DNA from 2 places in the Candidatus Njordibacter sp. Uisw_056 genome. Region 1 is predicted to be linked to the other one. Evidence: predicted binding sites of a transcription regulator. Region 1 holds the regulator's gene; the other holds the start of a gene.
What was found. The regulator LexA, encoded in region 1, represses DNA repair genes until DNA is damaged. The targets are predictions, from matches to a motif close to CTGTNTNNNNANACAG.
Positions count from the first base shown of each region.

Region 2: the regulator LexA is predicted to act here: its motif matches at 4,566-4,581, upstream of imuA (translesion DNA synthesis-associated protein ImuA).

Region 1 is NZ_CP159830.1:1,127,967-1,143,974, forward strand. Features, by position in the region: gene ABXT60_RS05520 (HD domain-containing protein) at 1-263, opposite strand, end outside; gene ABXT60_RS05525 (enoyl-CoA hydratase) at 266-1,042, opposite strand; gene ABXT60_RS05530 (DUF5062 family protein) at 1,075-1,317, opposite strand; gene trxC (thioredoxin TrxC) at 1,362-1,796, opposite strand; gene ppnP (pyrimidine/purine nucleoside phosphorylase) at 1,878-2,159, opposite strand; gene ABXT60_RS05545 (histone deacetylase family protein) at 2,237-3,274, opposite strand; gene ABXT60_RS05550 (benzoate/H(+) symporter BenE family transporter) at 3,303-3,527, opposite strand; gene ABXT60_RS05555 (RNA-binding S4 domain-containing protein) at 3,545-3,757, opposite strand; gene ABXT60_RS05560 (MBL fold metallo-hydrolase) at 3,772-4,806, opposite strand; gene ABXT60_RS05565 (serine/threonine protein kinase) at 4,973-5,971, shown strand; gene ABXT60_RS05570 (CaiB/BaiF CoA transferase family protein) at 6,045-7,199, shown strand; gene ABXT60_RS05575 (carboxy terminal-processing peptidase) at 7,207-9,291, opposite strand; gene ABXT60_RS05580 (M18 family aminopeptidase) at 9,492-10,778, shown strand; gene ABXT60_RS05585 (cell division inhibitor SulA) at 10,786-11,244, opposite strand; gene lexA (transcriptional repressor LexA) at 11,263-11,871, opposite strand; gene dinG (ATP-dependent DNA helicase DinG) at 12,049-14,178, shown strand; gene ABXT60_RS05600 (DEAD/DEAH box helicase) at 14,291-15,520, shown strand; gene ABXT60_RS05605 (NAD(P)H-dependent glycerol-3-phosphate dehydrogenase) at 15,532-16,008, shown strand, end outside.
Region 2 is NZ_CP159830.1:2,728,969-2,744,976, reverse strand. Features, by position in the region: gene ABXT60_RS13140 (error-prone DNA polymerase) at 1-2,440, opposite strand, end outside; gene ABXT60_RS13135 (Y-family DNA polymerase) at 2,437-3,843, opposite strand; gene imuA (translesion DNA synthesis-associated protein ImuA) at 3,847-4,548, opposite strand; gene ABXT60_RS13125 (3-keto-5-aminohexanoate cleavage protein) at 4,904-5,818, shown strand; gene ABXT60_RS13120 (3-hydroxyacyl-CoA dehydrogenase NAD-binding domain-containing protein) at 5,824-6,816, shown strand; gene ABXT60_RS13115 (AEC family transporter) at 7,033-7,971, shown strand; gene hutG (N-formylglutamate deformylase) at 7,968-8,768, shown strand; gene ABXT60_RS13105 (phytanoyl-CoA dioxygenase family protein) at 8,780-9,574, shown strand; gene ABXT60_RS13100 (GFA family protein) at 9,577-9,999, shown strand; gene ABXT60_RS13095 (hypothetical protein) at 9,989-10,330, shown strand; gene ABXT60_RS13090 (pseudouridine synthase) at 10,323-10,982, shown strand; gene ABXT60_RS13085 (Ldh family oxidoreductase) at 10,984-11,979, opposite strand; gene ABXT60_RS13080 (GNAT family N-acetyltransferase) at 12,081-12,605, shown strand; gene ABXT60_RS13075 (phytanoyl-CoA dioxygenase family protein) at 12,630-13,451, opposite strand; gene ABXT60_RS13070 (DEAD/DEAH box helicase) at 13,759-15,528, opposite strand.

The DNA of each region.
Region 1 (16,008 bases):
GCTGCGCCCACGGCGTCATAGACGATGACATCGCCAGTATCAATTTCACATAAATCATGGATCAAGAGCATGCGTAACACTCGATTAATATCCACAGGCTGTGCAGCATAGTCTTCTAACATCAGCGCAGCTAAGGTGACTTGCCATGAATGTTCAGCTGAGTTTTCATAACGTTTCATGCCCAACGGGCGAGTTTTTCTGAGTACAGCTTTAAGTTGGTCAATTTCTTTCACAAAACCGATAATTTTTATGAGTTCTTGCACAGTTACCCCTTAGGCGTTTTGTTTACAAAGCCATTGAGACCGCGTTGCGTCTGTGCATCCTGTAAATTGTTTACCATATGCTCACTGGCAAACACATAGGCTTGTTCTAATGCCATATTTAACTGAGGGTAAAACATTGCTTTGCCTGTAAGGACTGCTGCTCTGGCTTTTAGACTTATTTTCCTGGCCATTTCCCGTGTGGCAGCTGTAAGCTCATCATCTGTAACCACGCCATTGATTAATCCTAGGGTTTGAGCTTTGTCTGCACTGATAAATTCCCCTATTAATAACATTTCCATAGCGTGCTTTGGATGAATGTTGCGACTAAGAGCAACTGCTGGGGTAGAGCAGAACAGGCCTAAGTTAATGCCAGAAACTGCAAAGCGAGCACTATCAGATGAAATGGCTAGGTCGCAGCTAGCCACTAATTGGCAACCAGCTGCAGTTGCTATCCCCTGTACTTGAGCAATGACAGGAATGGGGCATGCCACAATGGATTGCATAAGGTGGCTGCACTGATGAAATAACGCTTGGTAATAATCTTTCTCAGCAGTGGCCTGCATTTGTTTGATGTCATGCCCTGCGCAAAAAGCTTTGCCTTTGGCCTTAATAATAATACAGGTAAGGTCTTCTTGTGTATTAGCTAGATCAATAGCCATCTGCAGATGGTGCATCATTTGTTGAGACAAAGCGTTGAAGCTGTCAGGGCGGTTGAGCGTAATTTCTAGCCATTGATGATGATGTTCTACAATAACGTAGGGTTGTTGATCTTTGAACATAATCTAGAATCCTTGAGTTGCTTGTGGTGCTTTTACGGGTTGATTTGACGATCGACCCATAAAGCGAGTTTGTGTTGCATGCTGGGTTGTGAGACCTGGTTGGCTGGCAATGGCTGGATTAGTTTATCGTGCACCAAAAGGCGGTAAATATACTCTATCTTATTGGCTGCAGAATCTGTGGCTTCAAACTGCGCAACACCGCGCTTACTGGCGTAAACTGTGCCTAATGTGATTGCTTTTTTCAGGAGTTCTTTTTCATTCTTAAGTTTTTTCATCATCCACTTCGCTTTAATAGGTTGAAAAAGTTGAAACGTCTGTATTATTTATTCACTGCGGCATTTAACCATTGCTCAAATTGTTGCTTGGGCAATGCGCCGTTGAGCTGATCTACGACCTTACCATTTTTAAATACCATTAAGGTAGGAATGCTGCGTATGTTGAATTGAGAACCTAACATTTTCTCTGCTTCAGTATCCACTTTTACAAAACGAAGTTCATTGACTTGAATTTGGGCTAGTTGTTCAAATACTGGTGCAAAACTAACACAGGGGCCACACCAGGGGGCCCAAAAGTCAACCACAACTGGCTTGTCTCCTTGAATAATTGCGTTGAAATTAGCGCTGGTGCCAACCACGGGTTTGCCAGAAAATAAAGCGTCTTTACAAGCACCACAAGAAGGGTTGTCTTTAACTCTTTCTGCAGCCAAGCGGTTATTTTTTTGACAATGAGGGCAGCGACTGGTGATGGTAGACATCGGCTTATACTCTTATGAATATTATGTAGTTCATGCTAATTTAATTTTGAATGCGTGCTATCGCAAAGTTTAGGCACAGGTTTACTCATATGTGCAATGGTAAGCGGTTTGGCGCACAACTTTAACGTCAAAGCTGCTGTGGGCTTCTACTTCAAACTGATCACCGTTGGTAAAGGTATTCCAGCTACTGGTGCCAGGTAACTTAATTTCAAGTTCGCCATCGATAATGGTCATGACCTCATACTGGCTAGTGCCAAAGGTAAATGTACCTATATCCATTACCCCCACTGTAGTCGCTAGGCTTTTGCCTTGGAAAGCGATAGATTTAACGTTATCATCAAAGTAAGAAGTAACTGAAAGCATTGGATTAATCTCTTATTATAAAATGGAAAAACCACATCTTGCCTTATTTAAAGCCTTAATCATAGACTAAATAACGACTATCCAGTGGGGTTTTCAAAACCTCTAAGCACATTGACAGTATTTGTGCCAATCTCTTCTACAGCATACCCGCCCTCCATAACAAACAAGGTTGGCAAACCCATTTCAGCGATAGTTTGACCCATATCTATAAAGTCATTACTTTTGAGTTTGAAAAAACTGATAGGGTCCTTCTCAAAGGTATCTACGCCTAAGGAAACGACTACAGCGTCTGCACCATAGCTAAGTATTTTGGTTATTGCCCTGCAAAGTGCTGCGCGCCATATTGAGTATGACGTACCCCGTGGAAGGGGAATGTTAAGGTTGAAGCCTTTACCAGGGCCTTCGCCTATTTCATCGGCAAATCCCAAAAAATAAGGAAAAGCGACCATAGGGTCACCATGAATAGAGCAAAATAACACATCATCGCGTTGATAAAAAATATCTTGGGTGCCATTTCCGTGATGAAAATCTACATCCAAAATAGCCACTTTATGAGCGCCATCATATCGCAGTTTTTGAGCTGCTATAGCCGCATTATTGATGAAACAGTAACCACCAAATTGGTCATTTGACGCATGGTGCCCTGGTGGGCGACAAAGAGCAAAGGCGCTATGTTCACCAAGATTCAATAATTCTGCAGCAGACAAGGCCACATTTGCAGAAACCCATGCTGCTTCTGCGGTACCTTCACTAATGCTAGTCTCCCCAGCTAAGCTGTAATAGCCTAATTGGCCTTCAATATGTCTAGGAATTCGTTGGCTAGGCATAGAGCGCGAAGGCCAAACATTAGGGATAGCCTCACCCTGATTACCTGCGTTTACCCAACGTTGCCATACGGTATCCAAAAAAGTAAGGTAATTTTTGTCATGAACGCTGTCTACCCAATGTCTAGACCACTGCGTTGGCATAACCACATCACCAAGCTGCGCTAACTTTATGGCATCTAAAACATAATTTGCGCGTTGCGGGCACTCAAATGGGGTGACTAATTGGCCACCAGTCAGCTCTGTTTTAGCATTGCGCAAAATGTGTTCAGGCGAATAAACAGTTTTCATAGACAGCCCCAGTAATAAACGTTTTAGATCAATAATATGTAGGTTTGGGTGAAAGGTAGCGTTGAATTAACAAAGCCATAGTGCCGAGTATTAAGCCCCAAAATGCGCTACCTATGCCCCACATAACGACACCAGAAGTGGTAGTAATCAAAGTAATTATGGCTGGAATACGTTCTGCTTCGTGCGCTAGTGCAGTGCTAAGACTACTGCTTATGGTGCCCAATAATGCTAAGCCGGCAATCGTAACTACCAACGACTAATGTCCATTATTTAAGCGAGTTTTAATTCATAGTGACGTTTTTCAAATTCAATGGTGTCACCCGCTACCATTTTACGGCTCTTACGTGTTTCAACATCACCGTTAACTTTAACCAAGCCTTCGCCAATTCTTTTTTTAGCTTCGCCACCACTGCCAACGATAGACTCAAACTTTAAGATCTTAAATAATTCAACAGGTTCAAAATTGATCGTAATAATGTGCATAAAATAGTCTTCTTTTAAATGGTTTGGTACCAGTTAGCACCCATGTTATCGGTGCTGGCTTGGAGTTTGTTTTTATTCACTAAATAATTCAAATGGGCTTGGGTTTCACCGACAGCCAGGGTAAGAACATCATCAGTAATAGGGCGGCGGAATAATTGGCTAAACAGATCTACATTGCGCTGAGGCTGCTGGCAGGCATCTAATAACTTAACAAGTGACTTTTCATGGCCATCAATGAGTCTTTGCAAGCGTTGATGGGCACCAAAAAATACCTGGCCGTGAGATGGCAATACTAGCACATCAGCGGGGATGCATTGTTGCAACATAGCACATGAATCAAGCCAATCTTTTAACGGGTTAGAGTGGGGCTCTGTAGGCCACACGCTAACATTGGAAGAAATAGAGGGCAGCAATTGGTCACCAGCAATAAAAACATTTAATGCTGGGCACATTAGGCAAACATGTTCTGGTGCATGGCCACGGCCTACGATAATGTTCCACTTCTGGCCAGCCATGCTGAGCGATTCACCATCTTGGATGCGCACATAGCTTTCAGGCATGGGGTAAATGCCTTTACCATAACCACCGAACTTGGCTTTGTAAGACGCCAGCTGTTCATTACTGACGCCAGCTCGTTGATAAAAACTGATAGCAGCTGTGGGTGCTGGCTTGCCCGTGTCAGACATCAATACACGACAGGCCATGTAGTCTGTGCGGGACATGTATAACTCTAAACCCCAAGTTTCGCAGATCCAACCGGCTAAACCAACATGGTCTGGGTGCAAATGTGTGACAACAAGTTGATGCACGGGCTTATTGTTAAGGTGGTTATCAAACACTTGCTGCCATAACTCCTTACAAGCGGAGGTGTTGATTCCTGTATCTACTATGGTCCAGCCAACATCGTCTTCCAATAACCACAAATTAATATGATTCAAAGAGAAAGGCAATGGCATCCGTAACCAATAAACACCCTTGGCAACAGCAAGAGGCTGGCCCATAGGAGGGGCCTCACTAATTGGGAACTGCAGAGCATTGGTAGAGGTCATTAGCGCTTGCCTTATTTAATGGGCACGAAAAATTTACTATTATACGGAGCTAATCCTAGATTATACAAAGGTTTTTACCAGTTATTGATATTGCAAAAATATAACTTAAACGTTGAATCAAGACGCCCCAGTCTTAGGATATACTGTGGCACTGAATGACTCACTCATGGCTACTATGACCCAAGAAACTCACCCGTTTTCAATATTAACCCCTAGCTACATCATGGATGCAGTTGAAAGCCAAGGCTATGTGTGTGATGGGCGAATATCGGCACTTAATAGTTACGAAAACCGTGTCTACCAAGTTGGCCTTGAAGATCAAGATGTGCCTGTAATTGCCAAATTCTATCGGCCAAAGCGGTGGTCTTCAGATCAAATATTAGAGGAGCATAGATTTAGTATTGCTCTAGCAGACTATGAGTTACCCGTAGTGCCACCTTTGGTCAATCCACAAGGTTTAAGTTTATTGCACTATGAAGATTTTCAATTCGCTTTGTTTGAGCGCAAAGGGGGCCATGGACCCGAATTAGATGACCTTGATAATCTCTACACCATGGGCAGATTATTAGGGCGTATACACGCCCTTGGTGCGGTAGAACCCTACCAGCATAGGCCTTCTATAAACCCTCAAACCTTTGGTCACGACAGTGTGGCTTTTGTCAGTGAGCACTTTATACCTAAATCTTTAAAAGCAGCATATGACAGTTTAACGGCAGACTTATTAAGTCGCATAGATACTGCTTTTTCGCAAACCGATAGTGTGAACTACATTCGCGTTCATGGAGACTGCCACGGTGGTAATTTGTTGTGGCGCGATGATGCTCCTAATATTGTTGATTTTGATGACTCACGGATGGCTCCGGCTGTTCAGGACATATGGATGTTGTTGTCAGGTGATCGTGACCGTCAGAGGGTTCAATTGTCTGAAATTGTCGAAGGTTACAATGAGTTCTATGACTTTAAGCCTCAAGAACTGGCGTTGATAGAACCGCTTCGAACCTTACGGATGCTGTATTACGCTGCATGGTTGGCCCGACGTTGGGAAGATCCAGCCTTTCCCCATAGTTTTCCATGGTTTAACACTGAGCGTTATTGGGGAGAGCATATTTTAGAATTAAGGGAACAGTTGTCGGCACTCAGTGAGCCAATGATGGAATTAATTTAATGTATGGTAATTGTGTAGTAGCATATTTGTCAGTACTAATTGCCCATTATTAAAATTTTAGCGGGAGTACCTAATGCACAAAAAACCCTTATCAGGTCTTACCGTAATAGAATTTGAAGGCATTGGACCATGTCCTTTGGCAGGCATGATGTTTGCTGATATGGGTGCAGATGTTATTGTTGTTGGGCGCAAAGTAAAGAACCTCAATGCGGCAAACTTTGCGCCAGAAAAAACTGCTGATGGCTTTTATCATCGTGGTAAACGCTCCATCCAACTAGACCTCAAACAAACTGAGGGAGTAGAGCTAGCTCTAGAATTAATTGCCCGCTCGGCGATTTTGATTGAAGGCTTTAGGCCAGGGGTCATGGAGAAGCTAGGGCTGGGACCAGAGGTTTGCGAAGCGCTTAACCCAAAACTAATCTATGGTCGTTTGACGGGCTGGGGGCAAACAGGGCCGTTAGCGCAATCGGCGGGTCATGATCCTAATTTTGTAGCGCTTACTGGTGCAATGCACGCTGGCGCAAGGCCTAATCAAAAGCCTACAGTGCCATTAACTTTAGTCGGAGATGTAGGCGGTGGCACCATGATGCTTTTATGGGGCGTGATGTGTGCATTTTGGCAAGCGCAAAGCTCTGGCAAAGGGCAGGTAATAGATGCTGCCATAACAGACGGCTGTGTTTATGCTTCTAGCCTACTATGGATGATTCATAATTCATCTCACTCTGCTGACCAAGTAGGTACTAGTTGGACCGATGGTGCTGCTCCGTGGAATGATAGTTATGTATGTTCAGATGGTCATTACATTAATATCTGTGCCTTAGAACCCAAGTTCTATGGCCTGTTATTGGCCCGTTTGGGTTTAACCCAAACGGGCTGTTTTGAACATCAGTGGCAGGAGCAAAGTTGGCCCCAGGCACGGGTTGCTTTAAGTCAAAAGTTTGCCAGTCAAACTCGACACTATTGGTGCGGCCAATTGGAAGGAACTGACGTGTGCTTTGCACCAGTACTTAATTTTACAGAAGCCACACAACACCCACATCATAGAGCCCGCAACAATTTTATTAAGCTAGATGGCGTCACCCAGCCCGCACCAGCACCAAAAATGGATCATAACCAAGGGTTACTCAACTCTGTGCCAAGGGCTGGCCAAGACACAGCCGATGTACTAGCCCAATTAGGCATATCACCCAAACGCATTGCCCAGTTGCGGCAAGATAAGGTAGTTTAGGCATGGCTTAGCGCACCATATCAATCCAATCAGCAATGACTCCAGCCGCTGCTAATAAACTGGGATCGCTTTGGGCGTTATCATAATTAAATTGATGATCTTCAACGTCCGTTACTGGGTCTAACTTTTGGCCAAGGCGTAATTGGTTAATACGGCTCAAATACCAATTTTGCTGGTCTTGCCAGTACTGCTGACGCTGACTCAAGTTAAGGCTAATTTGTTCTGGTCTATTACGTTGATGTTCAACAACGGCTAGGGTGTATTGCCAATCTGGGCTTTGTTGGTTGCGTTGCTCTTGCTGCGCCTGCAGCTGTGGAATAATTCGTTCAAATGCAAAGTACGTTTTGTGATCAACAGCCTTAACTTGATCCCACTGGAGAGCATGGTCTTGTGTGCTTTCACCGACTTTCGTTGGGTCATTCAAACTGGGCAAAGTGATGTCTGGGATCACACCTTTGTGTTGGGTACTCGCTCCAGAAACTCGATAAAATTTTGCTTGGGTGAACTTGATCTGGCCGCTAGTGAGATCACCAAATGTTTGCACCGTGCCTTTACCATAGGTCTGGCTGCCAACAATTAAAGCCCGTTTGTAATCTTGCATTGCTGCTGCAAAAATTTCTGAAGCAGAGGCACTGTAGCGATTAACTAGAACCACTAGGGGGCCGGTGTAGGCCAAAAATGGGTTACGGTCTATCTGTTTTTCGATCACTCCATTGGCATAGCGAACCTGAACTGTGGTGCCGGTCTCAATAAACAGCCCAGTGAGTTGATTCGCCTCTCGCAACGAACCACCACCATTGTTGCGCAAGTCAACAATAATGCCACTAACAGATTCCTCATTTAGCTCTTGGATAAGTTCATATACGTCCCGAGTAGAGCTACGATAGTTGGGGTCACCTTGCTTTGCAGCAGCAAAGTCCATATAAAAAGTTGGTAAGGTAATTATACCAAATTTGCGGGTGCCCTCCTTAGTCGGTAACTCAATCACTGACTTCTTAGCGGCTTGATCATCTAGCTCAACTTTGTTGCGGCGAATTTGAATCGTTTTTTTGGTTTGCTGCAAGTCGCCACCTGGAATAATCTGCAAATTAATAAGTGAGCCTTTTGGCCCTCTTATTTGGTCAACAACATCATCTAAGCGCCACCCTAGTATTTCCTGCATCGCTTCGCCATCTTGCGCTACACCAACGATGTAATCTGAGGCCTGCAAGTCGCCAGCTTTATCAGCTGGACCGCCAGCCACTAAACGAACTACCTTAGTGAACTCATCATCCCGCTGCAGCACAGCTCCAATGCCTTCCAAAGATAAGCTCATGTCGATATTAAAGTCTTCCACTTTGCGTGGCGAAAGGTATGAGGTGTGCGGGTCTGTAACTGTGGTAATACTGTTACTCACCGCTTCATAGGCGTCTCGAAGTTCCACTTGAACTACACGTTTGCGCATCGTGGTATAGCGCTTTAGCAACCGTTGCTTAATTTGATCAGCCGTTTCACTATCTAATTGGCCGTTTATAAACTCGTTTTTCAGTTGTTTGCGCCAAATGTCTCTAATAGCTGCCAAATTTTCTAAGCGAGGATCATCAAACGGTGTTGTGCTGATGTTTTCAAGCAGTTCAAAGTTAAACATAGGGCCTTCACTGGATAATAAGGTCAAGCTGTAGTCTATGAATGCTAGGCGTCTTTGTTGTAATAAATTGTACAGCTGGCCCATAGCAACCAAATCACCTTTTAATAAAAGGTCGTCAAGTTCACTATTAAGGTAATTAAATGGTGCTAAGTCAGCTTTGCTAAAGTAAATGTGTTGAGGGTCGAGAAGCGTTAAATACCTGGTAAACACATCAGTGGCAAACTGGTCGTTAACTTCCCTAGGGGAATAGTGCTGACGACCTAATAACTCAATAATTTCTTGGGCCAACAAACCCTGTTTCTCAGTGAACTTAATCTGCACTGGTGTTTCAGTTGGGCTAGTTTGTGCTATGGCAAACGGCACCACTATAAGGCTTACTAAAAATACCACCTTAGGGAAGGTTTGGCGCCAATAAGCAGCTGTGAAAGGGATGTACAAAGCAGTCAAAAAAGTATCAGGAGTCATAAATAGTATGAAGACCTTTAGTAAGCCAATGGGGTTTAACAACGAAATCTCATTGACCCTATACTAGCTTGATTTTAGTGAGCTTTTCAAACGTCTAGAGCGAATTGAAGCTAATTTAGCCAATGCTTTACAGAATCGTTACGTTTGCAGCCCAGAATGTGGCAATATTAGCCCTTTGTAACGAAGGAACAAGCAAAACCATGCCAAAACAAGCCTATCTCAGTGGACTGATGAGTTTTATTAGTGACTCACCAACACCCTTTCATGCTGTTGCTTCAATGGCCAGCCAATTAAGTGCTGCTGGTTATTACCAGCTCAAAGTGGCGAACACTTGGCATTTAAAAGCTGGAGGGCGTTATTTTATTACTCGTAATGATTCAACTATTGTGGCTTTTCAGTTACCTAAAGACAATGCTCTGCAGCGGCTACACATGGTGGGTGCTCATACAGATAGCCCGTGTTTAAAGGTAAAGCCTAACCCAGAAATAAGATGTAAAGGCTATCACCAGTTGGGTGTGGAGGTATATGGCGGGGCATTGTTACATCCATGGTTTGACCGCGATCTGTCTTTAGCTGGCAGAGTGGTTTGTCGTGATGCCAAGGGTTGCCTAGTGAGCCACCTGATAGATTTTAAGCGCCCAGTGGCATGTATTCCAAGTCTAGCCATACATTTAGACCGTGAGGCTAACAAAGGCCATACTGTGAACCCACAAACAGATCTGCCTGTGTTACTCGGACAGGCCTTGGGTGATGATTTTAATCTACGCTCACTGCTGGAGCACGAGTTAAACGCTAATGGGCAGTCTGTGGAGCAGGTGATTGATTATGAGTTAAGTTTCTATGACGTTCAGGCCCCAGCTTTAGTGGGACTAAAGCTGGAGTTTCTAGCAGCGGCAAGATTAGATAACTTATTAAGCTGTTACATAGGGTTAACAGCCATGCTAGATGCTGAAACTGATCAGGGTATGTTATTGATCTGTAATGATCATGAAGAGGTCGGCAGTCAGTCAGCCGAGGGGGCTCAGGGTAGTTTTTTAATGTCTGTGCTGCAGCGCATCTACCCAACGGCTGAACTACTGCATCAAGTGTTAGATGCATCCACTTTTATTTCGGCTGACAATGCACATGGGGTCCATCCCAACTTTACTAATAAACATGATGACCAGCACGGGCCTAAGTTAAATCAAGGGCCAGTAATTAAAGTCAACGCAAACCAGCGCTATGCTACGAATGCAGTGACTAGTGCAATGGTAAAAGAGCTGGCTGCCCAAATCGGATTGCCTATCCAAACCTTTGTGGTGCGCAGCGACATGAGCTGTGGCAGCACCATAGGGCCTATTACTGCGGCTCAGCTCGGTGTGCGCACATTAGACTTGGGAGTGCCCACGTTTGCAATGCACTCCATACGCGAGCTTGCTGGCAGTGCTGATGCACAAATCACCCATAATTTACTAACAAGGTTCTTTGAGACACAACTAATTCTCTAGATGTTATTTACTGGTGCCTAATTAAAAAAGCCCGGCTGTTACCAAGCTCTGCAGCCTGAGCTAAATCGTTAAGTTGGTTTTCAGCAAGGGAGCCAAACCAACTAATAACAGTGTGGCAAGTGCCACTCTTTAACGCTTGCTTGGCTAGGCTCATGGTGTCGTGGTGGGAATCAGGTTTTAATAAGATGATTTTATCCAAGTCAAACCCAGCAGCCCTTAGTTGGGCTTTAGGCAATAACCTAGGCGGTGCAACCCAAGCTAACCAACGTTGGTCATGGCTGAGTTGTGCAAGTAATGGTAGCAATGTCTGCACATTGTTCCAGGCCTCACCGCGCATAATGATTTCTGTGATGCTACTAAGATCTTGTGCAGGTGTATGTTCTTCTTGAGCCCAGAGATCTAGCTGATGTTCTGCTAAAATTCCCTCGATGTTAGTCTCAGTTTTTTGCTGCTGTTGTCGCATCATTTTGGCTCTCCTTCTGGTTTAGTTACCACGGCGTATGACACCGACACTTAATCCTTCAATGCTTAAGTGTTGGTGCGTAAGGTCTACTTCTATGGGTGAAAAATCTGGATTTTCTGCAATCAGTTGCACGTGGTTACCATTGCGTTGAAAACGTTTAACAGTAACCTCATCGTTTAGGCGTGCCACTACAACTTGTCCATTTCTGGCTTGATCTGTTTTATGCACGGCTAATAAATCGCCATCATAAATACCGATGTCTTTCATCGACATTCCACTCACTTTAAGTAAGTAGTCTGCCTTCGGATAAAATAGATTTTCTGGAATTGCGCAATAGTCGCTGATGTGTTCTTGCGCTAGCAGTGGGCTACCAGCGGCTACCATGCCAATAATGGGCAGTCCAAGGTCTACTTCATGCATATCGGGCACTCGTATACCTCGAGAAGCACCCGGAATGATCTCAATTGCACCTTTACGGGCTAGGGCTTTTATATGTTCTTCTGCAGCATTAGGTGACTTGAAACCCAGTTCTTTAGCAATTTCTGCCCGAGTCGGTGGGTAACCTGTATCATTAATGTAGTTGCGAATACAGTCGAGTACTTGATCTTGGCGTGGGGTCAACTTAATCATATTACGTCCTCTAACACATACTAGATATGCTGGTTGTTTGTACAGTTACTGTATATAATACCAGTAATATTGACGCTGGCAAGTTTTATTTTCCCTAGCGGTTTTTCTGTCAGCTTTTAAGGCTAAAATGGTGTACCCTGATGACCGATTATTCGATGCTAACAAAGAGCTTCTTCCGTGTCTGATTCTGTTTCTGTAAAACAAGATATACAACAACTTTACCGTCAGCTTATTAAGCAGCTAGACCTGAAACCTCGATGGGGTCAAAAACAAATGATAGCGACTGTGGCTAATCATTTTTTGGCAATCGATATGGATGCTGATGGCCATCGCCGAGATGATAATCCGGTGTGCTTGGTAGAAGCGGGTACAGGTACGGGAAAAACCCTAGCCTATATGGTGGCCTGTCTGCCTATAGCTAAAGCTTTAGACAAAAAATTAGTTATTTCAACAGCAACTATCGCCCTACAAGAACAAATTGTACAAAAAGATCTGCCGGCCCTTAAAAAACATGGTGGTTATGATTTTGATTTTCAATTAGCAAAAGGCCGGCGAAGATACCTGTGTGTATCTAGGTTAGACCAAGCCTTATCACAAAATGCCGCTATTGACCCAACCCAGGCGCTGTTTGAGGATGAGTTAGCCCTAAAGCTAGATGCGCAACAACAAACTTTGTATAAAGATATGGTAGTGCAACTTGGCAGTAATCAATGGGATGGCGACCGTGATGCCTGGAAAGACTCCTTGGCAGAGGATCATTGGCGGCCAATTACGACAGATCACAAAGGTTGCACTAACCGCCGTTGTAGCCATTTTAGTCAGTGCCCATTTTTTAAAGCTAGAGATGGTTTAGAACAGTCTGATTGCATTGTTACTAATCATGACTTGGTTTTAGCAGATCTAGCTTTAGGAGGGGGTGCTATTTTGCCAGCACCAGAAGACACTATTTATATCTTTGATGAAGGTCATCATTTAGCGGATAAAACCCTAAAACAGTTCACCCATCAGCAAGGTATTCGCCAACTTAGTCGCTGGTACGGGCAAACGCGCTCGGGCTTAAAAAAGTTTTTAAAAGAATGGCAGGGGGGTGGTAAAGGTGCTCAACTCAGTGGGCAGGTAAAGGACCATCTGCAAGGGCTTGAGCAGCAACTCATTAGCGTTGAGCAATTCTTAGACCAGTCGGCATTTAGGCCCCAGGATGGTTACCAGCAGCAAGAAAATTATCGTTTTTCACAAGGCATAGTGCCAACCGAGCTAGTACAAATTAGTCATGATATGGGCCTCAGTAGTGCCCGCTTAGCAAGAGACTTAGGCGCCTTACACGCGTTGATGGACGATGTCGTTAAAGGTGATCAAAACGGTTTGCCTAAAGACCAAGCGGAGAACTACCTTGCAGCCTTTGGGGTATTACAACAAAACGCTGAGCAACAGCTAAGTTTATGGCAAGCCTATGCTAAAGTTGACCAAGAGGGTGAAGTGCCCATGGCACGGTGGCTACAGTATTGGCAAACACCAGAGCGTGTGGATTTAGAGATGTCAGCAAGTCCTATAATGGCGGCTGAACTGCTGCAAAAAAACTTATGGCAACGATGTTATGGAGCCTTGTTAACATCCGCTACCCTCACTGCTTTGGGCCGCTTTGACCGCATTATAACCCATGCTGGTTTAAACCCTAGTAGCACGATGCTGGCTGTTGCCAGCCCCTTTGATTTCTCTAAATCACAGATCTGTGTCCCCAAAGAGGCGATTGAGCCAGGGCCAGAGGGCGTGTTTGTGGATCATTTGATTGTAGGGCTTAAAGCTCAGTTAAATCAGGCTGAAGCCAGCTTAGTGTTGTTTACTTCACGGCGTGTAATGCAGTTGGTTTTTGAGGGTATGGACGGTCTATGGCAGGATTTAATTTTGCAGCAAGGTGAATCTTCTAAGCAACGTCTATTGGACCAACACAAACAACGTATCGATGAAGGAGAGGGCAGTATTTTGTTTGGCCTGGCCAGTTTTGCTGAAGGTATCGATCTACCTGGCAATTACCTAACTCACGTAGTAATAACACGGCTACCATTTACGGTGCCAGACCGCCCCGTGCCATCAGCTCTTGCTGAGTGGATCGAGAAGTCTGGTGGTAATAGTTTTGCTGAACTATCGGTGCCAGAAGCAAGTGTTAGGCTAGTGCAAGCCACAGGTCGTTTGCTGCGCAAAGAAGAAGATAAAGGCCGCATTACTATTTTGGACAAACGTATCTTAAGTAAACGCTATGGCCAACAGCTTTTGCAGGCGTTACCGCCTTATCATCGGCAGTTTAGTTAATGAACGATTAAGGCTAATTAAAGGTGTTTTGTGTAATGGTCTCAAACTCTCTATACTGCCTCGTTGAAGTTTATCTTAACGAGGCATGCTCGCCTCTCAATGGAAAATCACCTTGAAATCAAATGATTCAAAAGCCTCTGGTTTAAACTGGTCGCTGGACGATTTTATCGTCCCACAGGAGGAGGGCAAAACCCGCTTTCATGATTTAGATTTGCCCGACCAAGTGATGCAGGGTATTGCGGCGTTGGGATATGAATACTGTAGCCCAATACAGGCATTAACCTTGCCTGAATCTCTGGCTGGAAAAGATATTACCGGGAAAGCACAGACTGGCTCAGGAAAAACAGCTGCATTTTTACTCAGTATTATTACTGACTTTTTAGATTTTCCCATAGAAGGTCCTCGTCGATTAGGTACTCCAAGAGCGCTTATTGTTGCTCCCACCCGAGAGTTGGTAATGCAAATAGCCAGTGACGCTGAGGACCTTACACGTTTTTGCGATGTCAACGTTCAGCAACTTGTTGGTGGCATGGATTTTGAAGTACAGCAAAAGCAACTACAAAAGCAGCATACTGACATCATGGTGGCTACACCGGGTCGGTTGTTAGATTTTTGTCGCCGAGGGCATGTCAATCTGCGTGAAGTGGAAGTGATCGTCTTGGATGAAGCTGATCGGATGTTGAGTATGGGCTTTATCCCAGATGTGCGGGCTATTATTCGTCAAACACCAAAAAAAGAAGATCGCCAAACTTTGTTATTTAGTGCTACTTTTAGCGAACAGATATTACGCTTGGCAGAACAATGGACTTTTGAGCCTGTGCATGTGGAAATTGAGTCTGACGACCTAGCTTCTGCCACTGTAGAGCAGCGTTTCTTTTCTGTAGCCCGCGCTGATAAATATAAAGTGTTGCTAAATTGCTTAAAAACAATGGGCGTAGAGCGTGCGATTGTATTTGCTAACCGGCGTCATATTACCCGTGATTTAGCTGAAAAGTTGCAAAAAGACGGCATTAAAAGTGCCCTTTTGTCGGGTGAAGTTGCGCAAGTCAAACGGGTTAAAACCCTAGAGCGCTTCCGCAGTGGCGATACACCTATTTTAGTCGCTACGGATGTAGCAGGCCGAGGCATCCATGTGGATGGTGTAACTCATGTTTTTAACTATGATCTGCCAGAAGAAATAGAAGACTATGTGCACCGTATAGGACGCACTGGCCGAGCAGGAGCTTCTGGGATTTCAATTAGCTTTGCCTCAGAAGATGATGCCTTCATAATGCCTGACCTAGAACAGATGCTGGGAAAACGTTTAGACTGCGAACCGACACCTAGCGAACTGTTAGTTTAATAGGTGTCGCAATGAACTTTAAACCCGCAGTTGCAGTCATTGGTGGCGGCAGCTTTGGCACTGTATTAGCCAACATTGTCGCTCACAATGGATTTCCTGTTAGGCTGTGGCTACGTGACGAAATGTTGGCCCAAGAAATGCGTAATACACGGATTAACTCTCGCTATGTGCCCGGGCTAGAATTACACCAGAACCTCGAAATAATGACTGATCTTAGTGCCTGTATTAGTGATGCAGACACCGTTTTATTTTCCGTGCCCAGTAAAGCCTTTAGAGGGGTTTTGGAGCAAGCTAAAGGCTTTATAAACCCACAGCAATACCTAGTTACGACAGCAAAGGGTATTGAGCCTGATACTTTTTTATTAATGAGTCAGGTGCTTGAAGTCTATTTTCCTAACAACCCTGTGGGTGTGATCAGTGGCCCGAACTTAGCAAAAGAAGTGGCTGCTAAACAGTTAACGGGTACTGTGATTGCTAGTGATCATGAA
Region 2 (16,008 bases), 1.4 Mb from region 1:
CTTTCACTTGCCGAAAGCCTAAGCGTAATGCCAGTTCTGCGGTCTTAGTAGATTCTAAACTGTGGTCCCAAGCACTATGATTAATACACACCGGCAGCACTTGAAGACCATGACGACGGGCATCCTGAATTAACTGTGATGCACTATAAAAACCCATAGGCTGGCTATTGAGAATGGCACAATAAAATGCTGCAGGGTAGTGGTATTTAAGCCAAGCCGAAGCGTAAGTTAAAACTGCAAAACTGGCTGAATGGGACTCGGGAAAACCGTACTCTCCAAAACCTAAAATTTGTTGATATAAGCGTTCTGCAAACTCTGTTTTATAACCTCTTTTGACCATGCCATTGACAAGCTTATGTTGGAATTGATCAAGCTCTCCATGACGTTTCCAATTGGCCATAGCGCGGCGCAAGCGATCAGCTTCTCCGCCACTAAAGCCTGCTGCTACCATTGCTAGCTTTATCACTTGCTCCTGAAAAATAGGCACACCTAAGGTACGTTCTAGCACTCCCTTCACTTCCTGTGATGGGTAATCTACGTTTTCTTTACCCGCTCTGCGGCGCAAAAATGGATGCACCATGTCTCCTTGAATTGGCCCAGGGCGCACAATGGCAATTTGAATCACAAGGTCATAAAAACAAGCAGGTTGTAAACGTGGCAACATGCTCATTTGAGCACGGGATTCTACTTGAAATACACCGACACTATCGCCCTGCTGGAGCATGGCATACACCTTGGCATCATCATCCATGCGAGTGATGTCAGCTAAGCTGAGTTTACGCCCGTGATAGTGGTGCACCATGTGTAATGCTCGTCTTATAGCGCTAAGCATGCCTAAGGCTAAAACGTCTACCTTGAGTAAGGCAAGGCTTGCTAAATCGTCTTTATCCCACTGAATCACAGTACGATCAGCCATGGCTGCATTTTCTATAGGCACCAGCTCACTTAAGGGCCCTGCACTAATAATAAACCCCCCAACATGTTGTGATAAGTGGCGAGGAAATCCTTGTAGTGTTTGCACCAGTTCCAAAAAGCATCGGCCCACATGGCTCTGGCTGTCTAAACCCAAGCTGTGTAATTGCTTATCCCACTCTGTACTGTGATCTTGGTGATCTACATTTTTAATAAACAGTTCAAGTGTGGGTAAGCTAATACCTAAGGCTTTACCTACTTCACGCACCGCACTCTTAAAACGGTAAGTGATAACAGTAGCAGCTAAAGCTGCCCGATGGCGGCCATATTTTTGATAGATGTACTGAATTATTTCCTCGCGCCTTTGATGTTCAAAATCTACATCAATGTCTGGTGGTTCAGCCCGTTCCTTAGAAATAAAACGTTCAAATAATACCTGTATTTGGCGAGGATCTACGGCAGTTATTTCTAAACAATAGCACACCACAGAATTAGCTGAAGAACCACGGCCCTGATATAAAATGTGCTGACTTTTAGCGAACTGTACTAAGTCATATACGGTTAAAAAGAAGTGGGCGTAACCTTCGGACGCGATAAGGCTAAGCTCTTTATCTATGATGAGGGCAATATCGTGTGGCACCCCAGCAGGAAAGCGAATTTCTTTACCTTGTTCTACAAGGTAGTGTAGATAACTGTTGGCATCATAACCACTGGGCACTAGTTCAGCGGGGTATTCATAGCTTAGTTCTGATAAACAAAAGTTACATTGTTGGGCAATTAATACACTGGTTTGTATCCATTGGAGGGGATACAGTTTGGCGATTTTATCCAACGATCGTAGGCTATGTTCACGGTTGGCCTGAAGAGCGTAACCACAGGCATGTACAGGCATACCAATACGAATGGCTGTCAGGGTGTCGTGTAGCATTTGCCGATCTGGGCTATGCATAATTACTTGACCAAGAGCTACTATGGGCAAATCATAAGCCTTGGCCATGGTTTGGCAATGGGTTTGTAGGCGCTGATCTAGGGCACTTAAACGCCGGTGACAGCCTATCCATAAGTGGTCTTTATATTGGCTACTTAATTTTTCTCCTAATAAACTTTTACTGCTTGGATGGGGGTTCCATATAAGTAAGCACTCACTAAGATTGTCAAAATCATTTTCAAAAACTTGGTATTTACCTTTTTCACAACGTTGCCTAGAAAGGCTGATCAGCTGACATAATTGAGCATATCCTAAGCGATTTCTTGCGAGTACTATTAAGCTCTCTTGAGCCTCAGATTGGTGTGGATTAAGTAAAAACTCACTACCAATAATGAGCTTAATATTTAAATTATGTTCTTTTTTATGCTGATAGGCTCGAACAACCCCTGCTACTGAACATTCGTCTGTAAGCGCAAGGGCTTTATAACCTAAAGCATCTGCTTGCTGGATTAACTCTTGGGGGTGGGAAGCCGCCCGCAAAAAGCTAAAATTGCTTAAACAATGTAGCTCAGCATAATCGACAACAGGTTTGCTACTCATGAAAAGTAGCCATGTAAAAACCACTCTTCTCTGGGAGTGCGAAATAACCAACACACCTGTCCAGTTGGGTTGCGTGCGATGAAGTAGTCACGGCAAATGCTCACGTTATCCCACCAGCCACTTTGGATGCGTTCAGGGCCAGATAAAATACACCACTGCTGATCAGGCTTATGATTTAAGGCCTGTGGCAGGGTGAATAATAAGCTTGGGCGTAAATATGTTGTAGCCTGATGTGCCTGGTAACTACTTTGGGGCGCACCTTGATAGAAGCTTCGTTCGGGGCGATGATCATCTCGCAAATACACTTGTTGTACGGCATGGTCTCCGAGTTTATTTTGTAAGCGGCTAATAAGCTGTCCAGCTGTAAGTTTGCCCCCTAAAGGCTCAAATAATTGTGCTGACAAGGGTGCCCATGGCATTTGTCCTTTAGTTTTAAGGCTAATAGCAATAATAGGTGCTTGAAGTTGTAACTGTTCTAACCTCAGCATGGATAAACCTAACCAAGACTCTGCCCGATATTCGCCATCGCTACAGCCTATGTAGACTCTTTCTGAAGTGTGTTCTAGGTACTCTAGGCCTAAAATCAGCCCAGCAGCTTGTAGTTGGCGAGGCGCTAAAAAGGCTTCCAGATCACTTAATAATCGTTTTAATGGAAAACGTAATGCTGTGCTGTGTTCAATTTCGTAGAGTAACTCTAAACGCTGGCGAAAGTGTTCAGGGGGTTGGTATCTAGGCCTGCTAGGCGCACTGCTGTCTTCTAGTTGTTGTAAATAAGTCACTAGAGTTTGGCCTAAGCGCTGGCCTAGTGCTGACCGTGGTAACGCTTGAGCTTGGCCAAGAGTATTAAGCCCAAGGCGCTCTAACTGTAGACAAAGTTTATAGTTAAGGCCTGCGCTGTGAATGGGCAACTGATGCAGTAACCCTGTGGCTTCACCTTGGTGCGTTAGTAAACGATCATTGCCTGCGCGGGCCAAAACCTGCGCAGCTAGGGGGCTGTGAGCGCTTGCATAATGGTAGTGCAAGCCACGTTCCATAAGCGGTTGCTGCAGCTGCTGCCAATAAGGGGCTAGGCCCTCATACAACCGTAGCATATCACTGGTTTGTAATAATAACCCTTGGGGAGGGTCAAGATACAAAGTGGCGCTGGTCTGATACAAACGCTGAGCAAGTTGAGCCAGTAGGCGCTGTTCTTGTTTAGGTTCGTAGGCAATTACTTTAAGTTGAGCAGATAAAAGTGCAGCTTGGCCTAATCCTGTGCCTATTTTTATTCCTAGTTGGCGTGCTTCTGAGTTAGTTTGTACCACCTCGTTTTTATCAACCAAAACGCAGGCTTGGTTATAGGCCTGTTGATGTAACAGGCTGTCTAGTTGAAGGTTTGGAAAGTATAAATAAAGCCACTGCATAGGTCACCGTGGTTTAAATGGCAGTGCCGCAATGTTGCTTGACGGTGCAGGGCCATGGTGAGTGGGTAAATGGGTAGGTATCGCTAAAGATGGCCAAAGCTCATGCATATCTACTTGGCAAAAGCTTTGTGGCCATTGGCCTTGGTACTTATGGATTTTTAGGCGTAGCCCTGTGGCTAGGGGGGCAAGAGACAGACGCGCACTAATTGGTAAAGCGCTCGTGCTAGGTTCGGCTTGAGGGTGTAACCAAAACATCAGGGCTTGATTGCCTTTGGCAGACACCTGTAGGCGTTTAGCTTGGGGCGCAGTTAATCCAGGTGCCCAGAGAATAAGGTGGCTACAGCAACCGCTATTAAGGCTTTGTTCGGCACTCCAAAGGGCTTGTTGTGGGTTTTGGCAGCGTATTAATAACGTTTGGCTTAGGTCAATGCCATGTTGCGCTAAAGCTTGTCCATTTAGCTCTGCTGGTGGATTTATCCACACCTGTAAGCGTGATTCAGTTTGTGCTAATAAGGGAAATAACAAACGTAACTCACCAATACCTGCAGAGCCATAGGCCAATTCCACTAGCCCTGTCTGGGGCCAGCCTCCTTGTAAGTGGGCATCTAAAGTAGGATAAAAACTACTTTGACGGCGATGATCTGGGCCGGTTAATTGCCGAGCTCGCCAGACCAAACGCTCTTTTTCGAGTTGTAAGAGAGCCATGGTAAAATTCACAAATACTGTATATATATACAGTATTCTGACATATTTTTGGCTCAGGTCAAGGAAAAAACTAAGTTAGCTTCGTCAAAGTATCAGCTGCAGCCCTCAAGCTAGCATGAGCAAAGACTGCCAAAATATCAAAGGCCTTGGTGGTAAGTTTATGAAGCTAGTGTTGATCTCATCCTCATGCAGTAAACCTAGGCTAGCCCACCACTTGTGCTAACAAAAAAATAACAACAAGATGATAGTTTGTTCGGTATTGAATAATAATTGCTCCTAAAATGTCAATTAAATCCCCATAGGCAATGCCATTATTGCGCCATACAATTAACGTAATTAATAGAGGACCTCAGCCGTGCCATTACAAGCTAGCCAAAATGTATTTATTACCTGTGCTGTGACAGGGTCTGGTAGTTCTCAAGACCGCTCTCACCATGTGCCACGTAGCCCTGAACAAATTGCTAATAGTGCTATTGATGCAGCTAAGGCTGGCGCCGCAGTGGTGCATTGCCACGTGCGTGATCCCAAAACGGGGATCCCAAGCCGCCGCTTAGATTTGTATAAAGAACTCACGGAACGTATTCGTGCTTCAGAAGTGGATGTAGTCCTTAACCTTACCGCGGGCATGGGTGGTGATATAGTGTTTGGTGATGCTGAGAACCCACTGCCTCTGCACCAATCTAGTACAGATATGGTCGGAGCCAGCGAGCGTGTAGAACATGTGCGTCAGTGCCAACCAGAAATCTGCACCTTAGATTGTGGCACCATGAACTTTGCTGAAGCTGATTACGTCATGACTAATACTCCAGGCATGTTGCGGGCTATGGCAGGAAAGATGACAGCTATGGGTGCTCGCATTGAAATTGAAGCCTTTGATACGGGCCATTTATGGTTAGCTAAAAAGCTGGTTGAGGAAGGTTTAATTACTGAACCGGTAATGGTACAACTGTGTATGGGTATTCCGTGGGGTGCGCCGGATGACCTCAATACCTTTATGGCTATGGTTAACAATGTACCTAAAGACTGGGTGATGTCAGCCTTTGCTATTGGTCGTAACCAAATGAATTATGTAGCCGCTACCGTATTGGCCGGAGGTCATATTCGTGTTGGTTTAGAAGACAACATTTGGTTAGAAAAAGGTGTATTGGCGACTAACGCGCAGCTAGTAGAGCGTGCCGCAACCATCGCCACTAACATGGGTACCACATTAATGACTCCAGCTCAGGTGCGTGAGTTGATTAAAGTAGAAAAACGGGCACCTTTGGCATGATTGATATGGTAAATAAGAGCTATAAAACAGCCGCTTGTATCGGTGGTGGTGTTATTGGTGGTGGTTGGGTAGCAAGGTTTTTGTTACATGGTTGGGATGTTAATGTTTATGACCCTGCAGCTGATGCTCAGCGTAAATTAGATGCAGTACTAGATAATGCTCGTGCTGCTTTGCCTCAACTAGCCGATGTGGCTATGCCCAGGGAAGGTAAACTTATCCTTTGTGATAGTTTGGAAGCAGCAGTCGCTAACGCTGATTGGATTCAAGAAAGTGTGCCAGAACGATTAGATATTAAGCACATGGTATTTGCTCAAGTGCAGGCTGCTTGCACTGAATCAGCTATTATTGGCTCCTCCACTTCTGGCTTTAAACCTTCACAATTGCAAGAAAATGCCCTAAGACCAGAACAAATTATGGTGGCCCATCCGTTCAACCCCGTGTACTTGTTACCTTTAGTAGAATTAGTGCCTAGCCCAGCCAATGGTTTAGGCATTATTGAACAAGCCAAGGCGTTATTAACCAGTGTAGGCATGAAGCCTTTGCATGTGCGCAAAGAAATTGATGCCCACATTGCCGATCGCTTTTTAGAGGCAGTATGGCGTGAAGGGTTGTGGATGATCAAAGACGGTATTGCCACTACCTCAGAAATAGATGATGCAATTCGCTATGGCTTTGGGTTACGGTGGGCACAAATGGGTTTGTTTGAAACCTATCGTATTGCTGGTGGTGAAGCGGGTATGGCGCATTTTATTGCGCAATTTGGACCTTGTTTAGAGTGGCCATGGACCAAGCTCATGGATGTGCCGGAACTTACAGACGAACTCATTGCAACCATTGCAGAGCAATCAGATGCACAGTCTGGGCATCACTCCATTAGAGAGTTAGAGCGCATTCGGGATAAAAACTTAATAGGTATTATGCGTGTGCAAAAAGATAATAATTGGGGTGTAGGTGAGCTATTGAACCAACATGATGAGCGTTTAAAGCAGTTAGGTTAATATGGCTTATCTCTAGCAGCAAGTAACTCATAGGGTGTTATTAAGACGCTAGATAAGGCCATGCCTCATGTAGGTGAGCAAGGTTTGCGATTAACCAGGAGCACCCTATGTTTTACCTAGGTTAAATAAGACCGCCTTAATAGGGTAAAAAATTGTCAGATCACCTAGTGCTTACTGGTATGATGGCGCTATGTACTTGTTGTATTGGTTTATTTAATGAACGCCATTTTTCCAGTTGTCAGCTCCATTTTGCTGGTGATGCTATTAGGCTACGGCCTGTCTAAAAAACTTCTTGTAGACGCCAGTTTTTGGCAAGGTATTTCAAAGTTATCCTACTGGGTGTTATTCCCGGTGTTGATTGTGCGAACTTTGGCTAACGCCACCATTGATCCAGCTTTGGTTTTACCTTTGTTCACTATCTTTACTGTGGCGCTGATATTAATTTTAATTTATTGTGTGGTGGTGTCTCGGTTACTGGGTCTAGATGGAGCCTCCACCTCATCGATTACCCAAGGTGGTGTACGCCATAATGGGTTTATTGGTTTTGCGGTGTTGGTGGATATATTTGGCCTGCCCGGTCAGGAGCTTGGGGCCTTAATTATTGCTGTGCTGTTGCCCTCTACTAATATTCTCTCGGTGCTCTCTGTGAGTTTGCTAGTGAGTAAAAAAAACCAACCCTTGCCCGCTTTAATGCTCAAAGGACTATTGCGTAATCCAATGCTCATCGGCGTAGCTATCGGTCTTTTTCTTAATATACTCGCCATTTCTATCCCTACTATATTGGATCAATCGATGGACATGGTGAGTCGTGCTGCCTTACCTTTGTTATTGCTCAGTGTGGGCGCCAGTTTGAAGATGAGTTCCTTAAGGGGTAGCTGGCTACCCTTAATTGCTGCCCTTAGTGCTAAGCTCTTAGTGTTTCCAGCCTTGTTTTTAGGGGGCGCATGGTGGTTTAATCTAAGCCCTTTGGTGACCGTTTGTGTGGTGGTTTTTGGGGCTTTGCCGGCCGCCGTATCGGCTTACCCCTTTATCCAACAGATGGGTGGTAACGCCAAACTCATGGCTGATATCATTACTTTGCAAACCTTAGCCAGCTTGGTAGGGTTAACCTTTTGGACCAGTTTGGCGATACATATCACAGGTTTAGTACTATGACTTTTTCTGTACCTTATGATTTTGTTCAGGGGCACTCTCCACTATTAGTGAGCATGCCCCACTCTGGTTTGCAGCTTACGCCTGAAGTGGCGAGCACCTTAATACCAGAAGCCTTGGCCTTACCCGATACAGATTGGCACATTCCACAACTGTATGACTTTTTAGAGGCCATGGGGGTGGGTGTGATTAAGGCTAATTATTCACGGTACGTCATTGACCTTAATCGCCCAGAAGATGATAAACCACTTTATGCGGGTAAAACCACAGGCTTATTTCCTCATATTTTGTTCAACGAAAAGTCTATGTTCAAACCTGGCGCAGTTGCAGATAAAGCCCATCAACAAGCCTGTATCGAAAATATTTGGCGGCCTTATCATCTGCAGTTGGCTGCGGCATTGACACGCATTAAACAAAAATTTGGCTATGCCATTTTATTTGATGCTCATTCTATTCGAGCACAAGTGCCTATGTTTTTTGAAGGCACCTTGCCAGATTTTAATATGGGTACTAATGGTGGTGCGTCATGTTCTCCGAAGCTACTTCAAGCGGCTGAGCGAGCCCTGTCTGGCTCAGCTTACACCCAAGTAAGTAATGGGCGCTTTAAAGGTGGTTATATTACCCGCAGCAATGGCCAGCCTCATGATCATGTGCATGCCTTTCAGCTAGAATTATCGCAAACCACTTATATGCAAGATAGCGGCAGTTATGCACTAGATAATAGCAAGTGTAACCAAGTTATACCCCAACTCAAGGCGCTAATTGAAGCGCTTGTAAGCTGTAACCTCACGAGCCAATAAGGGATTGTGTAATGTATTTGAGTGAATCAAAAATCAAGGATTACGAGCGTGATGGCGCTATCGTTATTAAAGGCGTGTTTAAAGATTGGATCAGTAGTCTAAGAACAGGTTTTGATAAAGTGCTATCTGAACCTAGTGAGCATGGGCGGGAAAATGTGGCTAAAGGTGATACTGGACGTTTTTTTGAAGATTATTGTAATTGGCAGCGTATTGAAGATTTTAAACGTTGGATTGTTGAGTCTCCGGCAGCAGAAATTGCTGCTGAAGCCACTCAATCAAAGCAGGTCCAAGTGTTCCATGAGCATATTTTACTAAAGGAGCCCGGTACGGCCAAAGTGACACCTTGGCATCAGGACATGCCATATTACTGTGTGTCTGGCGAGCAGACGGCGAGTTATTGGATCCCTCTTGACCCAGTGACTAAGGAGAATACATTACAGCTAGTATTAGGCTCTCACCGCTGGCCAAAACTAGTGAGACCTACGCGTTGGTCTACTAATGAGCCTTGGTACAGCAATGATGCTGACTACATGGACATGCCTGTGATTGATGCTAGGCAAAATATTTTGATACCAGAGCTAGAGTTAGGTGACTGTGTGTTGTTTAACTTTAAAACAGTACATGGTGCACCTGGTAACTCATCAACTAGTCGCCGGCGTGCCTTTTCCACCCGCTTTATGGGTGATGACGTGCGTTATGTGAATCGAGGAGGCCCAACTTCACCACCTTTTGAGGGATTAGTTCAAAGTGATGGTGATAAAATGCCTTTAAATTGGTTTCCTGAGGTATATAGAGAAAATGTTTAACAATGACAATTAATGCTACAGGAAGCTGCCTATGTGGTGCAGTTAAATATCGAATCATGGGTTCATTGCGCCCTGTAGTGGCCTGCCACTGTGGCCAATGTCAAAAAACGAGTGGTCACCATGTGGCTGCTACTTCTGTGAATCGCAAAGACTTTGAGCTACTAAAAGAGCGTGGACTCAAATGGTTTTCTTCTTCGCTTAGAGTTCGTCGTGGGTTTTGCCTAGAATGTGGTGGAAATTTATTCTGGGACAACACTGAATTACCCACAATTTCAATCTTTGCTGGCACTCTAGATCAGCCTAGTGGGTTGCAATTGGTGGAGCACATTTATGTGGAAGCAAAGGCTGACTATTATGAAATAACAGATGGGCTGCCCCAACGTCAAGGATTTAGTATTACTGCGAGGGTCGAAAATGGCGAATAAATGCCAAGAATGTGGTTTTAAAATTACGTCACGTAATCAGTTGTGTGATGATTATAGAGACCCTAATAAAGCCTATGGTTGTCCGCAGTGTGGTACTTTTTATATTTTGCCAAGAAGCGCTGCACCCACATCGAAACAATGGCTATTGTACTTAACCTTAGGCTTTTCTGGGGGGTTAATTTCCAGTCTGGTACAACTGAACGGCCACAGTCGTTGGTGGTTTTGGAGCTATGTAGTCGTCGTTGGCATAGGGCTTAGCGTATATTACTTCAAGTCAAAAGCGGTCACCTTAGAAACGTCTGGATACCGAGCTAAACCTAATAATGATTGATTTTATTGTTCCATTTTGTGAACAACAGGTCACTATTATTTATGTAGACGATGACATTCTAGTGGTTGATAAACCCAGTGGTTTACTATCTGTACCAGGTAAAAATGTGCTGAATAAGGACTGTTTAATTACTCGGGTTCAGCAACAATACCCCAACGCACACATAGTCCATCGTTTAGATATGGACACTTCTGGTGTGATGCTTTTGGCCCGTGGTAAGGCGAACTTATCATGCTTAAGCCGCCAGTTTCAGGAACGAAAAACTGAAAAACAGTATCTAGCGTGGGTGTATGGTGTGCTACAAGATGACAAAGGCGAAATTAACTTGCCGTTGTGCTGTGACTGGCCCAACAGGCCTAAGCAGATCGTACACTATGAATTAGGTAAGCCCTCCTTAACCCGTTTTGAAGTGCTTGAAAGAAACCCTGTAACGTTTCAAACTAAGGTGCTTTTGAAGCCTGTTACAGGGCGGTCTCACCAGCTCAGAGTACACATGGCAGAGCTTGGGCACCCTATTAGTGGTTGTGAGTTTTATGCGCATCAAGACGCACTAAAACAGGCTGATCGTTTGCAACTGCATGCCTGGAAGCTAAGCTTTATACACCCATCCACTGGGGCTTTACTGACACAAATAGCCCCCGCAGTATTTTAGTTTAAGCCTTTGCGAGCTCTAGTACGCTAAGCCATACTTTTTCATCTAGGTCGACAGCGCTAGGTAGGACCTTCTGGGACCCAGGAAGCCGTGCACCAGGTTGGCTAGTGATGGCTTCTGAGATAAGGTTAAGTTTGTCCCAAAATAGGTCTCCAGAAACATTAGTAGGATCAATAATAATATAGCACTGCCCCAAGTCGTGAGGCTTGCCTTGTGTAGCCTTGAGTGGTTCTAACTGAGTACTCGTGCTGCCACCTGTAAAAGCAGCAGCAAGGATCTCTGCCATAAGGCCAAATCCATACCCTTTATAACCTCCAGAAGAGACTAAAGAGCCACCGCTGAGCACGGCATTGGGGTCTTGTGTGGCTTGCCCTTCACTATCTACCCCCCAACCTAATGGGATTTTCTCACCTGCAGTGGCGGCCATGTTAATCTTTCCAAGAGCGATAGCGCTGGTAGATTGATCAAACTGCATGGCTAGGCCACCTTTGCCATCGGGCACAGACATGGCGATGGGGTTAGTGCCTAGAACAGCTTTAGTGCCACCAGGAGGGGAGACACAAGATTTGGCATTAGTCATGCCAATAGCAATGTACCCAGCGCGAGCAATCTGTTCTGTAAAGTAACCCATAGAGGTGCAAGTGTGGGAATGGCAGATGGCTAACGTGGCCACACCATTGGTTTTTGCAGCCGCAAGGGCGGTGTTCAAACCGCGAGAAAAAGCCGCCTGAGCAAAACCTAACTTTGCGTCCACCACTACACTGGCAGGTTTTGGCTGGTGTACTTCTGGCTCAACGTCACCCTTCACCCGCCCTACCACTAGTTGGCTACAATAGCTTTGTAGATAAAAAAGCCCACAAATCTTGTTACCATGAGCTTCGGCAATACGCACAGCATGCGCCACAGAATCAGCAATCCATGGTTTTGCACCATGAACTTCTAGGGCTTTTGCGGTGGTGGTTTGAATGGTATCTAGATCAACACTAATGGTGGCCATAGAGGGTCCTACTATAAAAGTTATTTAGCCTACAATTTTATGTTGCTTTGCCTACATGGGTAAAGTAAAAATAACACTTCCTAGACTTTTAAAGCATGTTTATGCTGTTAATAATGCAAAACGTTAGTGTGGCCATAAGGCCTTTTAGGTCGACCGACAGTGCACAAGTACAAACGCTACTAAGTGACGCTAGAGTATCTCGTAAAGCGGGTAATATCCCTTATCCCTATGCTAAAAATGGTGCACAGACTTGGATAACATCTCATGGCCCACAGCATCGATCTGGCACTGCCATCATCCGAGCCATAGTTTGCTTAAAGACGAAGCAATGTGTCGGCGCCATCAGCATTGACCAGATTTCTAGGGGACTAAACAGCAGTGGAAACCTAGGTTATTGGGTGGGTGTGCCCTATTGGAATAAGGGTTTTTGTGAGCAAGCCGGTGAGTTAATGCTAGCCTTAGCTAAAAAAGAATACGCTATGAAGCGTTTAGTTGCAGCGCACCGTATAGATAATCCTGCTTCAGGTAGAGTATTAGAAAAGTTAGGTTTTAACGAATTAGGACCACAGCCAATGACGAATTTATCGGGGCAGTATTTATTTCGTTATTATGAAAAGTGGTTTTAAAGTGTTAATAACCTGAGTAGCCGGTTAACGGCTATATAAAGTTGGGAACATTTTCCCAGCTATGTGGTCGCCATTTGCATAGCCATTAGCCTCCATGATAGCTCTTTCATCTTGAGCCCAATCACCCCGATACTGAACTATAGAGCCTTCCTTTGCCATTCTTAGGGTATATCTGTGGACATCTTTTTTGGGGGTGACTTGATTTAGGCTTCCGTGCAGTGTTCGCATATCAAAAAATACACAGTCGCCCAGTGCAAGGTCCCACTGTAAGAACTCATAGTCATCTTTATTTTGAAGAATATTTGGGGTTATATCGTATGTTTTCCCATTCACCTCGCCCGCCTTACCATCGATTGGGTGCCCTTCTTGAAATCGAGTTCGCATATAAAGTTTATTCCACAAATGAGAACCTTTAATCCAAGCAATACCCTCTTTTTTTGTCACAGGCGTAAGTGGCAGCCATAAAACACACATCGAGCCCTCAAAATCAAAATAGGAGATATCATGATGAAAAGGTGCGCCAGATTTTGATCCAGCTTCTCTAAAAAACCAATTATCCATGACTAAATTAACTTGTTTTGCATCTAAGAGTTCAGATGCTATTTGCGCTGTTGGTGAATTAAAAACAAAGTCTTTAAAGTCTTTATACAAGTCCCAGGTCCAAAAATCTTCAAAATAGCCAGGAGCATTTTCGTTTTTAGTATGCCTGACAAATCTTGGGCTAGGGCTGCTTATATTCTCATCGATACCTCTTCTTAACTTATCTATCCACTCTTTACTATACTTACCTTTAATTAGAACGGCGCCATCACGTTTAAAACTGTTTACTTCGTCTTTATTCAACATGATTTTAATGCTTAATAGATTAAGTGGATGTGTTAAAAAATATTCGTCAGCTAGTGATCTACCCTAATATCTGTAAGCCATGCCCTAGTGACAACGCATAGGGATTTAATTTTATGGTGACCATTTGAACATTTAAAAATCCCCATTACACTGGCATCATCTAGTTTAAGTGAATTATCTAAAAGAGGTTTATCACATTTTGTACAGGTTGCCATAATTCCATGCAGTTAAGGACCAACATAATAACAGATAAAAGGTAAAAAAAAGGCGCCTCTAGGGCGCCCTTTTTACTAGCTATACGGGGTTATCAGCGGCGGGCTGGGCGACGGTTTGTGCCATTTTCGCTACGAGGGTCCTTGCGCTGATTTGGACGATCGTTACCGCGCTTAGGCCTAGGCGTTTTGGCGCCAGGGGTGAAGTCGTCAGCAGCGCCTTGAGACTGAATGTTCAAAGGCTGACTGCGCACACGTACTTTTTTAAGTAGTTGGAGCATTTCTGCAGGCATGCCTGCAGGAAGGTCTACTGTAGAGTGGTCATCAAATAAGCTAATACGACCAATATAAGCACTACTAAGGTCTGCTTCGTTAGCAATAGCGCCAACAATATCACCAGGCTTAACTTGATGTTCGTGGCCCACCTCTATACGAAAGCGTTCCATTGCAATAGATTCGCCACTGAATTCTTCTTGCTTACGTTCTTTACGCCGCGGGCGCTCTTCTTCATTAAAACCAGGTGTGGTGTCACGAGAATCGCGACGCTCAGATTTGGTATTTTCTGGCATTGTAAGCGGGCGATCTTGCTGGGCCATAAAGGCTAGGGCAGCAGCGACTTGCTCTGGTGCAACTTCCCGCTCTTTGATAAACGTTTCTACTAGATCGCTGTAGATGCTCAAATCAGGCTGCTCAAGGGCAGTGTCGATGCTGGCCTTAAACTGGTCTATGCGACGTTCTTTCACTTGCTCGCGGCTAGGTAAATCCATTGGAGTGATGGCTTGGCGAGTAGCCTTCTCGATAGAGCGCAACATATTACGTTCGCGAGGTGCCACAAACAAGATTGCGTTGCCAGCACGACCGGCACGGCCAGTACGGCCAATACGGTGAACGTAAGCTTCAGTATCGTATGGGATATCGTAGTTGATTACATGACTAACGCGAGCCACGTCAATGCCACGAGCAGCAACATCGGTAGCAACAACAATATCGATCTTGCTGCTCTTTAAATGTTCAATAGTACGTTCACGCAACTGTTGAGACATGTCGCCATTAATGGGCGATGCACGATGGCCTCTTGCTTCTAGTTTTTCAGCAAGCTCTACAGTGAGTGTTTTAGTGCGGACAAAAACGATTACGCCATCAAAGTCTTCCGCTTCTAAAATGCGAGTCATTGCGTCTAGTTTACTAGTGCCAACAGCTTTCCAATAGCGCTGAGTAACGCTGTCTACCGTGGCTGTTTTAGCTTCAATTTTAATTTCTTCTGGATTGTTAAGGTAGGTATTGGCAACCTTACGAATTACAGCAGGCATAGTGGCAGAGAACAGAGCGACTTGGCGCTCTTTTGGCGTGTGGTCCAAAATCCAAGTCACATCGTCGATAAAGCCCATGCGGAGCATTTCGTCAGCTTCGTCTAAAACAACCGTCTTGAGTTTGTCTAGCTTCAATGTGCCACGGCGCAGGTGATCCATCACTCGGCCAGGAGTACCAACAACAACATGAACACCTCGTTGGAGCTGACGTAATTGACCGCTCATGCTGCTGCCACCGTAGATAGGCAGCACGTGGAAGCCGCGCATGTCGCTGGCATAGTTTTGGAAAGCTTCAGCAACTTGAATAGCCAGTTCTCGTGTTGGTGCAAGCACTAATACCTGTGGGGCTTCAATTTTTAAATCGATGTTAGAGAGCGCAGGTAGTGCAAAAGCAGCAGTTTTACCTGTGCCTGTTTGTGCAGTACCGAGTATGTCTCTGCCTTCCAAAAGATGTGGAATAGCAGCGGCTTGAATAGGGGACGGTTGTTCGTAACCAATGCGGGTAATCGCATTAAGTACTGGCGTAGAGAGTGCCAAGTCTGCAAAAGTGGTCATCGTTTTATCCTAAAATAAGTGATCTGATGACTTGGTGGATATCAATACCCACAAAGCCCGCGCGTAAACAAAGCCACTCTCCCAGATGTAACAAAAAAACCGAGATGAAATAGGAGTAGTGAACGAGACTGTTATATGTAGCAGTATAATGAAATGAGATAAAACCCATCCAATGGATGCGAAAAACACAGGTAATAGCAAGCTGTTGCCTAGTTTTTCAACGACAATTGATGAGGTTTTAGCCCTTTTATCTTAGTGAAGGCTCATGTAAGGGCCTCGTGCCCTTTGTTCGGTATACATTGGCCTCAACTTAATCGTATTAAGGTACGCCAATGCCCGGCACCTGCTGGTGCCTTACCGTGCCACTTTCTTTTGAAGGATGGCCGAGATAACGCGGATGCAAGTGATATTACGCGGCGTAGTATACATCGCTTACATCCTATATGCTATTAAAAATAAAGCATTTATAGAGGAGAGGGA